3 regions of the Methylobacillus methanolivorans genome follow, and region 3 is predicted to be linked to each of the others. Evidence: riboswitches for the same ligand, from Rfam matches in the RefSeq annotation. Region 3 holds a riboswitch; each other region holds the start of a gene.

Region 1 (4,493 bases), 970 kb from region 3:
CCGGGCGCGGACTATTCTGGAAGCGATCCTGTGGCATGGCGGCGAAGCAGAAGAGTCGCGCAACATAGTGCAACAGATGTCGCCACAAGAACGCCAACAACTGCTCGATTTCATTGAATCCCTATAAGCCGCTACACATCATCTTGCCGAGGTAGGTAAAGAGGCTATGATATGCCTGTCACTTGCCTAGCGTCCCTTACATCATGATCGCGATTCTCGAAGCCAAGCATGCTGGCTTGCTCTCCCGCCAATATTGGTACCGCAACATCATGTCGGGGCTGATCGTCGGGGTGGTGGCCCTGCCACTCGCCATGGCGTTTGCCATTGCCTCCGGGGCCAAGCCGGAACAAGGCCTGTATACGGCGATTGTCGCAGGTACACTCGCCTCACTCTTTGGCGGCAGCCGCTTGCAGATCACCGGGCCGACTGGGGCCTTCATCGTCATCCTCTCAGGCATCACTGCAAAATATGGCATTGCTGGCTTGCAGATCGCAACCCTGATGGCAGGTATTATGCTGCTCATCATGGGGCTAGCGCGCATGGGCAGTGTCATTCGCTATATCCCGGAGCCAGTCATCATCGGCTTCACCAGCGGGATTGCCGTCATTATTTTTGTCGGCCAATGGCAAGACTTCTTCGGGCTTGCGCCACAAGCGGCACACCATTTCCACGAGAAATTACTGCGCCTGATCACAGCACTGCCCCACCTGGAACTGCACACTACCTTGATGGGTATCTTCACCCTGGCGGTTTTGCTGCTCTCCAATCGCTACCTGAAAAAAATCCCTGGTCCATTGGTAGCCATCGTCTCGGCCACTGTGCTTCAATCCATATTCAGTTTCAAGGAAGTCACCACCATAGGCAGCACATTCGGTGGTATCCCGCAGGCCCTACCACAATTTTCCCTGCCAGCCGGTATCAGCGCTGCCACCATGCTGGAATTGATCGGCCCTGCCTTCACCATTGCACTGCTGGGTGCGATTGAATCCCTGCTCTCGGCGGTCGTAGCGGACAATATGGCTGGTACCCTCCATCAGTCCAACCAGGAGCTGATTGGACAAGGCATTGCCAACATCGCCTCGCCATTATTCGGTGGATTTGCCGCCACGGGCGCACTGGCGCGTACGGCAACCAATATTCGCAATGGCGGCAACAGCCCGCTTTCTGGCATCGTCCATGCGCTCACGCTGGTATTGATTGTGATATTGCTGGCACCACTGGCAGCAAATATACCGCTCGCGGCACTGGCGGCCATTTTGTTCGTCGTGGCTTACAACATGAGTGAAGCACATCGCTTCTTGCATATGGTCAAGACCGCACCGCGTGCAGATGTCGCCGTGCTACTGATCACCTTCCTGCTTACGGTATTCAGCGACTTGGTGATCGCCGTGAATATCGGCGTCATGCTTGCCACGTTATTGTTCATGAAACGCATGGCGGAAACGGTCAGCATCACGCAATTGAGCGATGCTGACCTCCAGCAAGAATACGGGCAACGCACATGGTGCCTGCCACCCAGCACATTGGTATACCGCGTAGAAGGCCCTTTGTTCTTTGGTGCGGCAGAACATTTACAACACCGGCTGCAAACCCTGCGAGAGGATACCGATACCATTGTGCTGAGGATATCGCGGGTACCCATCATGGATGCCACCGGCATGCAAGCTTTGTGGAACCTGCTGGATACCTGCAAGCATCACAATATTCGCCTGGTCATTGCCGAAGCCAGGCCCAATATCCTGGAAAAATTGCGCCGCTCAGGCCTGGTTAGCCAAATTGGTGAGCAAAATGTGCTACCACACCTGCAATTGCTGTGGCCTAGCACCGTCACATTAGGCGCAGTTCAAAAATAACCTCACCCTTATTCGCAACAAACTGGCGTTTTCTTTACATTTTTTGGTAGTATACGGCCCACGCTAGGGGTCCTGAAGAGTCAAATCTTCGGGTGAGAAAAACCCTTGAACCTGACCTGGATAATGCCAGCGTAGGGAAGCGCAAAGCCACTCAAGGTCCATCCCGGAGCTTCTTTGTTCATTCCTGCGCGTGCCTTTCCGTAACGCGAGTGAACAACAATGCCAGCTTTCCCTTTCCGTCACAAACTTAGCGTGCTAGCAGTCGCCTGCACATTTTCGCCTGCTGCCTTGGCACAATCGGCAGATACCGAGGATAGCGCATTGCCGGAGCTGGTCGTTTCCTCTGCATCAGCGGATACTCAGGCACGGCGGGCTAGCATTGGCAGTTTTTCCGACCGATCCTTACTGGAAACACCGGCCTCAATTACGGTCGTGACACAGGAACAGATGCAGGATCGCAGCGTACGCTCCGCCACTGATGCAGTGAAATGGGATGCCAGTGTGCAAAACTCCTACAACGCTGTTGGCCTTGCAGATTGGTTTGCGATTCGCGGATTCGTATTGGATCAGGGTGCCAACTATCGCAAAGACGGACTGGTGATTCTGGCGCAAGCCATGGTGCCCATGGAAAACAAGGAGCGTATCGAGATATTGAAAGGCCTGGCAGGCCTGCAATCAGGCATCGCTGCTGCAGGCGGCATGCTCAACTATGTGACCAAGCGCCCCACCGATACGCCGCTGCACACAGCAACTTTTGAGGTACGCGAACGCGGTACGGTATATAGCGCAGTAGATATTGGCGGACGTACTGAAAACGGCATCTTCGGTTATCGCATTAATGCCGCGGCGGAAGACATCAAATCATATATTGATGGCTCAACAGGCAATCGTAACTTCATTTCAGGTGCGTTTGATTTCCACCTGAGCCCACGTGCGCTCTTGCAGCTGGATCTGGATTATCAGCATAAATCGCAATTGACCGTACCAGGCTTCCAGCTGCTTGGGCCTGAACAGCGCATTCCGACAGGTATTCGCGCCAAGCAGATGCTCAACGATCAATCCTGGAGCAGCCCTGTCGTCGATGACAGCCACAATATCGGCGTGAAGTTCAACTACACACTAAACGACCACTGGCGTACCACCTTGCAGGCCAATCAATCAGTCCTGCATCGAGATGATGCGGTGGCTTTACCCTCAGGTTGTGCAGCCCAGGGATTATATGTCGGTTATTGCAGTGATGGCGGCTATTCCCTCTATGACCTGCGCCGTAAAAATGACAAGCGCTCCATCACCACTACCCAGGCGCTGCTACAAGGCGATGTCACCACAGGTGTGGTAAAGCACGACCTGACAGTCGGCCTTTCGACGCTGCGTCGTCGCGATCACTTTGCCGACTATGTTTCGCCATATGTCGGTGATAGCAACATCTACAATCCTGTCTATTACGACAATTACTCACCAGCAGAGGTCAAGCCCGTTCATTTGCGCCGTAAAGATGAAGAGCGCGCGATGTTTGTACAAGATGTCATGACCCTGACCGAGCAGCTCAAGCTACATGCAGGCCTACGTTACGTGCAACTCAAACGTGACCAGTTCAACTCATCAGGAACCACCACCCGTAGTACCGATGATCAATTCATCCTGCCGAGTGCAGCATTGGTTTACAACGTGCAGCCAGCAGTAGCGGTGTATGGCTCTTACTCCCAAGGCCTGGAACCAGGTGGCGAAGCGCCCACTGGCACGACCAATGCAGAAATCATTATGGACCCTAGCCGCTCTCGGCAAATAGAGCTAGGCGTAAAAGCGGAGCCAAGCAGCAAGGTGAGCTTGTCTGCTGCAGTATTCCAGATCAAGCGCCAGAATGAATACGTCAACGACAATGGAAATGGCACGCAGACTTATGTGATGAACGGCATGCAAGTCAACCGTGGCCTGGAACTGGCCGCACAAAACCGCATGACACGTGACTGGATGCTGGGTGGCAGCTTCACCGCTTTACAAGCACGGGCGGAAGGCACAGACGATGCACGTATCGAAGGCAAGCAAGTGGGCAATGTGCCGAGATTCAAATCTGCAGTGTATAGCGAATACACATGGCCTGGCTTGCCTGCGCTCAAGCTGAATGCAACCTGGCTTTACTCCAGCAGCAAAAACTTCTCCCCCAGCAATGACATTGCTGCTTTAAACAAAAAGGTCGAAGGTTATCACGTGCTGAACCTTGGGGCTCGCTATACAGCCAAGCTTGGCAACACAGCCACTACCTTTAGGGCTGGGGTGGACAATGTGTTCAACAAGTTCTACTGGGGCGATGCATCCAGCGCTTTCGGCGGCTACATGATTCCAGGCGCACCACGCGTATTCCGCGTGTCCGCGCAAATTGATTTCTGATCAAACGAGTGCGCGGAGCTTGATGACATAAGGCAGGATAGCTCGATGAAACTTGTCGGGAAGCATTGGGAATACTGCCTCCCAAGCCAGGGGCAGAAGCAAAACTCACCCCTATCAAGCACGATGAAGACACGATAGTTTTCTAAGGTTGTCTTGCTACAGATAATAGCAATCACTGGCATCGGGATAGCAATATCAACCCTTTCAACCTGTCCCTTTCCCAGTCAGTTGGGGCACGGCAATTGCAATCGC
Region 2 (4,493 bases), on a different contig from region 3:
CTGCCGCGCTACGGCCTGAAATGCCGCTTTGCAGGATTTGTTCAATTTGCTGCCAGTTGAATACTACAACGATGGTGCCTAAGAGTTTGTCATCATTGAAGTCGTCGTTAATGTCGGTATAGATAGGTAAACGGTGGCCTTCAAGCTGGCCGAGCTTGATGATCTTGTGCTGGATGAGAGTGTGCAACCAAGGCTTGAGCCTGGGCGCAAATGTCCCCAGGCGCGCCGGGTTGCTGGCCGCAATGACCATGTCTTGACGATTCACCACGTAAAGCTCGGTGTAAATATCCGAGTAGCTATCCTTGAGCTCGGTCAGGAAGGACGACAGGCGTTTGTCGATATCGCCGATACGCGCATCCTGCATGACATCGAGCTCGCTCCAGGAGCTGACGTTTTGCAAGCGCTCGAACATCATGCGGTCGATTTCCAGGGCCGTTGCGGTGGTCTGCGTCTGCATGCCGTTCTGAATGGCGCTCTTGAGCGCGCTCCTGGCTTCGTAGAACGCCAGGCCGGTGATCAATATGGCAGGTAGCAGCACCGCCAACAGGAAGGCGAATAGCAATAAATGCCGGATAGATAGCGCTTTTCGCCACATATCATTCAGTGCGAGAATGCGCGCTATTGGGGGAAATCCAGAAGCTCATGCTCTGGCGATCTGTTAAGGGTGTAGGCCTGATTGGAATCACAGGTGGTTTGTCCGGAGAAAAACATGCGCATTATGCACTTGCTTCTTGTAGCCAGTGTAGCCTTGAGCCTGAGTATCTGCAAGATTGCAGCTGCGGCAGATGAGGCCGATACCCAGCCTGGATTTCTCGATGGATTCAAACTGGGCGGCTATTCCAGTGCCGGTATCAATCTACATCCTGGTGGCAAGGCCGATGCCCGCTTGAATGAAGTGAGTTTGTTTGTCACCTGGGATAATGGTGGTCGCCTGCGCTTTTTCTCCGAACTTGAGGTGGAAAAACCACTGACTTGGTATAGCGGCGAAGGCACGACCGGGCGAGATTCCTATTTTGATGTCGAGCGTTTTTATCTCGATTACAACCTCTCTGAAAAGCTCAATTTACGTAGTGGCCGTTTCCTGACGCCGACCGGGCGCTGGAACGTGGTGCATGCAGCACCGTTGGTCTGGACATCATCACGCCCGTTGGTGACCAGTCGCTTGTTTCCTGAAGCGGTCAATGGTTTCATGGTGTATGGCGCTGCGCCTTTTTCTGATAAGGCTTTTGAATACAAATTCTTCATGGAAGCTGTGCAGGAAAGGCATCGTGACCGTGATGACAGCATTCCCTACAAGGATAGCAAGGGCATGCGTTTCGAGATCACGGGCAAATTCAATTGGGGTTTGTCATTACTGGAGACGGCGGAGGACCTGCGTTACAGTGCCACGCGGTATCGCATGGTGGGGCTGGATTTCATGGTGCAGCACAAGGGCTGGGAATTCAGTGGAGAAACGCTGCAACGGTTCTATACCAATGGGCACGAAGGCGGCAGTGGTGCCTATCTGCAAGTGGTTGCTCCGTTGCAGAAGCACTGGTTTGCGATTGGCCGTGTCGAAAATTTCAATCGGCCCGCGGAGGGCTCTAGCGAGCGCTGGGTCGTGGGGGCTGCCTGGCGGCCTTTGCCATCAAGAATACTCAAGCTTGAATATGTCGGGGGGGATCAAGAGCGTCTTGAATCTCCCAAGGGTTTCATGGCTTCGTTTGCGATCCTGTTCTGATGCGCTGGCTATTTCTTTGCCTGGGTTTGCACTTGTTGTTGCCTGTTGCAATGGCGGCAGAAGTGGCAACGATTGCCGTGATCGTGCCCAAGGAGCAGAATCTGCATGCCTTCAGCAAGGCAGAGCTGGCGCTGGTGTTCTGGCGAAAGAAGCTCTATTGGGGCAATGGCAAGCGCATAGAGCCTGTTAACCTGGGTCCGGAAAGCGCCTTGCGCCAGCGCTTCTCGCAGCTCATTCTCGATAGTGTTCCGGAAGATCAGGTGGAGTACTGGAACGCGCTGTATTTTCACGGTACCTCGCCTCCACATGTCGTACGCACACAGGAGGCTATGCTGCGTTACGTCGCAGAAACACCAGGCTCAATAGGCTATATTGACGCATGCAGGGTGGATAACCGTATCAAGCCTGTGGCCTGGTTGTTGCCTGATGGCAGCTTGAGCCATCTTCCTCCCGTATTGAGTTGCTCATCATCGTCTTGATCAAATCAGGGTTTTAACGTACATTGCGCCAATCGCTAGGGGTCTGCTTTTGTATTTGTATGAATACGATGGCAGTGAGAATTACCCTTTGAACCTGACGTGGATAATCCCACCGTAGGGAAGCGCAGTTTGGTTTGATGGGGCAAGCTCTATTCTTTTCCCTATTGGTATTCCAAAAACGCTTCCCGCTATTTTTGGAGCCAATGATGAATGCCACCGACAAAGACCTGCATGCCAAGTTTCTTAATGAAACTGCGGAGATTGATGCAGGCACCAAACAATCCTTTGCCAACTCCCGCAAAATCTATGTTGAAGGCTCGCGCCCGGATATTCGCGTGCCTTTCCGTGAAATCTCGCTTTCTGATACTCCGTCTGCTTTTGGTGCAGAAAAGAATCCGCCGGTTGTTGTCTACGATACTTCCGGCCCCTATACAGATCCTGCTGTTAACATCGACATCCGTAATGGCTTGCCGGCACTACGGGCTGGCTGGATTGCCGAGCGTAATGACACCGAGCAGCTGGATGGCCCAACGTCAGACTTTGGCAAGCTGCGCAAGCAAGACCCCAAGCTAGCTGAGATGCGTTTTAACCTGACGCGCAAGCCATTACGTGCCAAACCTGGCAAAAATGTAAGCCAGATGCACTATGCGCGGCAGGGCATGATTACTCCCGAGATGGAGTTTATTGCCATCCGCGAAAACCAGCGCCGCGAAAACATGAGCGAACTACTGCAAACCCAGCACGCAGGTCAGCATTTCGGTGCCAGCATTCCCAAGGTGATTACGCCAGAATTCGTGCGCGACGAAGTGGCCCGTGGTCGCGCGATTATCCCGGCTAACATCAACCACCCTGAAATCGAGCCCATGATCATCGGCCGCAATTTCCTGGTGAAAATCAACGCCAACATCGGTAATTCTGCGCTTGGCTCTTCCATCTCGGAAGAAGTGGAAAAAATGGTCTGGGGTACGCGTTGGGGTGGTGACACCGTGATGGATCTTTCCACCGGTAAAAACATCCACGAGACCCGCGAGTGGATCATCCGTAACAGCCCAGTGCCGATTGGTACCGTGCCAATTTACCAGGCCCTGGAAAAGGTCAACGGCAAGGCCGAAGACCTGACCTGGGAAATCTTTCGTGACACCCTGATTGAGCAGGCAGAGCAGGGCGTGGACTATTTCACCATCCACGCGGGGGTACGTCTCGCCTATATACCGATGACAGCGAAGCGCATGACGGGCATCGTGTCGCGTGGTGGTTCTATCATGGCCAAGTGGTGTTGGGCTCACCACAAGGAAAGCTTCCTCTATGAGCATTTTGAGGACATCTGCCAGATCATGAAGCAATATGATGTGTCGTTTAGCCTAGGTGACGGCCTGCGCCCAGGCTCTATCTATGATGCCAACGATGAAGCTCAGTTTGCTGAACTGAAGACCTTGGGAGAGCTGACCCAGATTGCCTGGAAACACGATGTACAGTGCATGATTGAAGGCCCAGGCCACGTGCCCATGCACCTCATCAAGGAAAACATGGACCTGCAACTGGAACACTGCGGCGAAGCGCCGTTCTACACACTGGGCCCATTGACCACCGATATTGCCCCAGGTTATGACCACATCACTTCTGGCATCGGCGCTGCCATGATAGGCTGGTACGGCTGTGCCATGCTCTGTTATGTGACACCCAAGGAACATCTAGGCCTGCCGGATAAGGAGGACGTGCGCGTTGGCATCATTACCTACAAGATTGCTGCGCATGCCGCCGACCTGGCCAAGGGCCACCCCGGCGCGCAGATTCGCGACAATGCCTTGTCCAAAGCACGTTTCGAGTTCCGTTGGGATGATCAGTTCAACCTTGGGCTTGATCCGGAAAAAGCCAAGGAATTCCACGATGAAACCCTGCCGCAGGAAGGTGCCAAGCAGGCGCACTTCTGTTCCATGTGCGGCCCGCACTTCTGCTCCATGAAGATCACGCAGGATGTGCGCGATTACGCTGATAAGCTGGGCGTGGATGAACAGGCTGCGTTAAGCAAAGGCATGCAGGAAAAGGCGATTGAGTTCGTGAAAAAAGGGGCAGAGGTCTATCAAAAAGTGTGATGCTGAATTGCTAGCAAAGCGTTAAAAAATGGCCAGTGCTTGCTGGCCGTTTTTTATTGGTGATGTTTATCCTTTTCCGCAATGTGATCCATGATCGCGAAGAGTAGCCCGGTCACAATGAAGGTGACGTGAATGCCTACCATCCAGGCCATTTGCGTATTACTAAGATGTTCTGAACTACTGCTGCTTTGATGCACAAAG
Region 3 (4,493 bases):
AATGCTAGACGCGTACCGGCCTAGCCAGCCCTAGATGACTGCGCAAGGTGGCATGCTCATAATCGTGGCGGAACAGGCCGCGCTGTTGCAGGATGGGAATGACATGATCGACAAAGTCCTGCACGCTTTCGGGTTGCATCGGCGGCATCAGGTTAAAGCCATCTGCCCCGCCATTGCGGAACCAATGCTCCATCTGGTCTGCCACCTGCTCTGCCGTGCCAACCATGGTGCAATGCCCTCCCCCCGCAGCCAGGCGGCCCAATAGCTGGCGCACGGTAGGCTTTTCGCGTTCAATAATGCGTAACACGGTGGCATAGCGGCCCTTGGGGCCGGTAAAGGCCTCCAGCGGCGGCAAGGGTGGCACTGGTGCATCAAGCTCCCAATCCATGCAATCCTGATCGATAAACAACTGTAATTGCCGCAGGGATGTTTCTGCAGGCAATAGCTCATCCAGCGCCCGCTGCTTGGCACGCGCCTCGGCCTCAGTTGAGCCAATAAAGGTCACAAGACCTGGCAGGATAGGCACATCCACTTGTCTCCCGGCAGCTTTGACTCTAGCCTTGACGTCGCCGTAATAGGCCTGGGCCGACGGCAGGTCATAGGCCACGGCATAAATCGCCTCAGCATATTTCGCGGCGAGTGCGCGGCCATGATCGGAAGCGCCCGCCTGGAACAGCACAGGATTACCTTGAGGTGGGCGCGGTACGGTCAAGGGGCCATCAACGAGGAAATGTGCGCCTTGGTGATTGATCTGCCGAACCCGGCTTTCATCAACGTAATCTCCCGCGCGGTCGTTGAGCAATGCACCATCATCCCAGCTATCCCACAGTTGCAATACCGCCTGGATGAATTCCTCAGCCCGCGCATAGCGCTCAGCATGGCCGGGCATCGCTTCATAACCGTGGTTCCTTGCTTCAACATCAAACATCGACGTCACCACGTTCCATCCTGCACGTCCACCGGAGATATGGTCCAGCGATGCCATCAGTCTTGCTGCATGGAAAGGTGTGTAAAACGTGCTGGAAATGGTGCTCACCAAGCCGATGTGCTTGGTAGCACGGCTAATGGCTGTCAGCATGGTCACTGGCTCGAGGAACCAGCGCGGCCCATCAGTAATGTTATTGGTCGCATGCCCATCGGCAAAGAACACCGCATCCAGCTTGCCACGCTCGGCTAGCTGGGCCATTTCCTCGTAATAGCGAATATCACCCAGGCGTTCGACCTGGGAATCCGGGTGGCGCCAAGCAGCGTTGTGGTGGCCGCAACCGAACAGGAATAAATTGATGTGCATCATCACCACAGCCCTAATTCTTCACCAAGCCACCATCCACAACGAGATTCTGCCCCGTCACGGCACGCGACCAGGGCGAGGCGAAAAACAGCACCGCATCGGCAAACTCTTCTGGTGTCGTCACGCGGCGTAATGGTGTACTGGCAGCAATCAGATCAAACACGGCCTCTGGCGTGGCAGCAGAAGCATCGGTTGTACGCAGCAAGCCGCCCGACACCATATTGACAGTAATGCCCCCCGGCCCCAAATCTTGTGCCAGGGTACGTGTGAGTGACAACAAGGCCGCCTTGGCAGCAGTGTAATCGTGATAAGGCACTACCGGGTTCTGGAACAAATTGGTGCCGATATTGATCACCCGCCCCCAACCCTGTGCACACATGCCAGGCAAGGCCGCCTGCACAGTATTCAACGCGCCCTTCACCACCCCATCGAACTGTTGCTGCAGGCTTTCCCAGCCAAGATCGGCAGCATGAGCTCGGGCATCGCCATTGAACTTGAAATCCGGCAGCGCATTGTTGACCACCGTCGTCACTGGCTGAGCGAAATGTGCCTGTGCCTGCTCCAGCATGCAACGCACAGCCTTTGCATCGCTCACATCCGCACCTATCGCCAATGCACGTTCAGGCGCTTCAGCCACGAGCCTGGCCGCGGCAGCCTCGCTATGAAGATAATTGATGACGACCCTTGCACCCTGATCGAGGAAGGCACGGGCAATATGCTGGCCCAGCCCGCGTGCGGCACCGGTGACGAGCACGACTTGGTCTTGAATACGGAGTTGTGGGGCTGATGGATTGTTCATGTCATTCCTTTGCAGTAAATCATGACAAAGGAAGACACCGCAGCCAGGGCTGCGACAGGCATTCCTCCGCCAGTATGATCTGGATCAGGTATACGGGTTTGCTCTCAGCCCTGTGGAAACCATTCCATCAGGGCACCCCGTGCCGAAAGGTTGAACCATAGCACGGAATATGAACGATTCACATCCAATGCATTGTGAAAATCGTGATGAAAGTCGTTATAATCCGGCACCAGAACGGCCACTTGCTATTGGCCCGTTCAATCCTGGGGGAGCCGATCACGGCTGAGAAATGGCAATGGGCCATGACCCTTAATACTTGATCCAGATCATGCTGGCGAAAGGAAGGAAGTACCGCATCGGGTTTGCGTACTCCTTGTCGTTCGTTGATTACAGGAGTCACCACAAGATGCTCAGTACACAAGCCACGCTCGCTTGGCTGATTTTTTTCGCCGCCGCTTTCGCCATTCTCGGCATGGCTTACTCGCGCCGTTATCGCGGTAATCTTGAAGAATTCATCGTCGCCCGCAACAGCCAAGGCTCCATTGCCAGTGTCATGGTGCTACTCGCCTCTTCCCTCGGTGCATGGATATTGTTCTCGCCAGCTCAAGCGGCTACCTGGGGCGGCCTCACCGCGGTGATCGGCTATGCCCTTGGCGCGATGTCGCCGCGCATTGCCATGATCCCGCTCGGCAAGCGCATGCGTGAACTCATGCCCAATGGCCACTCCCTTACCGAGTTTCTCATCGCGCGCTATGGCAAGCCAATGTATCTGCTCGCACTCAGCATCATGCTGTTTTACCTATTTATCGCCATGAGTGCGGAGATCACCGCCATCGCCAAGATGGTGACCATCCTTGCGCCAGTGCCGCTCTGGGCCACGGCAGCCATCGTGCTCGGCTTCACGTTGCTCTACACCACTTATGGTGGCTTGCGTGCCTCTATCTTCACCGACAAAGTGCAGATCGTCATCATCATCCCGCTGCTGGCAGCACTGGTATTTATTGGCTGGAAAGCAACCGGTGGCGTGGTGCCTGTCATGGACAAGCTGCGCGAAACCGCACCGCAGCTCATCGACCTACACGATATTGGTGGCATCAAGGCCGGGCTGACCTTCTTCGTCGCCATCCTGCTCACCGGCATCTTTCATCAAGGCAACTGGCAACGCATTTACTCTGCGAAAGACATCCCTGCCATGCGTAACGGCTTCCTGCTGGGTGGTTTGCTGGTCGTGCCATTCATCTTCATCATGGGCTTGTTCGGCCTGGCCTTCATGGCGATGACACCACAAGGTGATAGCTCGGTAGCGCTGTTCAGCGTGGTCATGCCCAACATCCCGCTTTGGCTGGCCATTGCGCTGATTCCACTCGGTATATCCCTGGTGATGTGCAGTGCAGATAGCGCGATCAGCGCGATTTCAAGCATTGTGGCTGTGGATATCGGGCGAGTGATGCCTAAGCGTAGCGCTTCGAGCTTGATGCGATTGTCACGCTGGCTAGTGCTGCTGGTCGCAATCCCGGTGTTGATTGTTGCTGCACAGGGCTACAGCGTGCTTTACCTATTCCTGCTCGCCGACCTGCTATGCTCGGCGGCGGCTTTCCCGGTCTTTTTCGGCCTGTTCAGCCGCTCGCATACCGGGCGAGAAGCGGTCATGGGCACCATTGCCGGACTGGTCGCAGGATTGTCCATGTTCCCCACGCCAAATGAACCCGCGACCCACTTGCTAGAATCCTTCCTGCTGGCGGCCTTGACCCCCGTAGCAGTCATTACCATCACCCGCCTGCTCAAACGTCGCAAGGAACACTTCGAGCTTGCTTCGTTGACACATGCAAGCCGCAGGCTGGATCAAGAGCAACTCTAACGACCCTAACAACTCAAAGGGCGAGCGCAGCGATTGGGCATCGCTGCGCTCGCCCTTGATATTATGTGAAGTGAAGTATTAAATCAGGAACTACAAGACAGCATCGAGCATCCAGCCTTGTGCTTGGCCCAATCCGGTCGCAAGGCAGCAAAGCGCTCCTTGCCTGGCTGTTCGTCGTAAGGCTGGCGCAACACTTCCAACAACTCTTCTATCAAACTGTTATCACCAGCATCTGCCAGATCGATGGCTTGTTGCGCCAGGTAGTTGCGCAAGACATACCGCGGGTTGACACGGTTCATGGCCTCTTTCCTGGCTATTGGGTCACGTCCATCTGCAACCGTTGCCTGGCTATATTGCTTGAGCCAATCACTGAACCTGGGCTTGAAGGTTTCCCATAGTGCATCGCTATAGGCCCCGCTTTCCAAGATGTCCAAGTCTGGCTGGGTGGCTTCGATCAAGGCCAGCTTGCGGAAAAATTCGGTCATGTCGATCTCGGCCTGGGTCATGAGATCGAACACTGCGGTGAACAAAGGCTCATATTCATC

The links. Region 3 has a riboswitch for thiamine pyrophosphate ahead of LG202_RS06345 (3-oxoacyl-ACP reductase). Riboswitches for the same ligand answer to the same signal wherever they lie in the genome.
Region 1: linked by a shared signal. The riboswitch ahead of LG202_RS01870 (TonB-dependent siderophore receptor) and the one ahead of LG202_RS06345 (3-oxoacyl-ACP reductase) in region 3 are both predicted to bind thiamine pyrophosphate.
Region 2: linked by a shared signal. The riboswitch ahead of thiC (phosphomethylpyrimidine synthase ThiC) and the one ahead of LG202_RS06345 (3-oxoacyl-ACP reductase) in region 3 are both predicted to bind thiamine pyrophosphate.

What each region holds. Positions count from the first base shown of each region.
Region 1 is NZ_BAAILT010000002.1:116,931-121,423, reverse strand. Features, by position in the region: gene LG202_RS01880 (di-heme oxidoreductase family protein) at 1-127, shown strand, start outside; gene sulP (sulfate permease) at 204-1,853, shown strand; TPP riboswitch at 1,909-2,008, shown strand; gene LG202_RS01870 (TonB-dependent siderophore receptor) at 2,073-4,241, shown strand; gene LG202_RS01865 (MFS transporter) at 4,446-4,493, opposite strand, start outside.
Region 2 is NZ_BAAILT010000004.1:379,252-383,744, forward strand. Features, by position in the region: gene LG202_RS11715 (sensor histidine kinase) at 1-595, opposite strand, end outside; gene LG202_RS11720 (hypothetical protein) at 710-1,720, shown strand; gene LG202_RS11725 (substrate-binding domain-containing protein) at 1,720-2,199, shown strand; TPP riboswitch at 2,227-2,337, shown strand; gene thiC (phosphomethylpyrimidine synthase ThiC) at 2,406-4,292, shown strand; gene LG202_RS11735 (TIGR00645 family protein) at 4,346-4,493, opposite strand, start outside.
Region 3 is NZ_BAAILT010000002.1:1,084,898-1,089,390, forward strand. Features, by position in the region: gene LG202_RS06340 (LLM class flavin-dependent oxidoreductase) at 5-1,294, opposite strand; gene LG202_RS06345 (3-oxoacyl-ACP reductase) at 1,305-2,090, opposite strand; TPP riboswitch at 2,135-2,240, opposite strand; TPP riboswitch at 2,346-2,450, shown strand; gene LG202_RS06350 (sodium:solute symporter family protein) at 2,497-3,948, shown strand; gene LG202_RS06355 (protein adenylyltransferase SelO) at 4,032-4,493, opposite strand, start outside.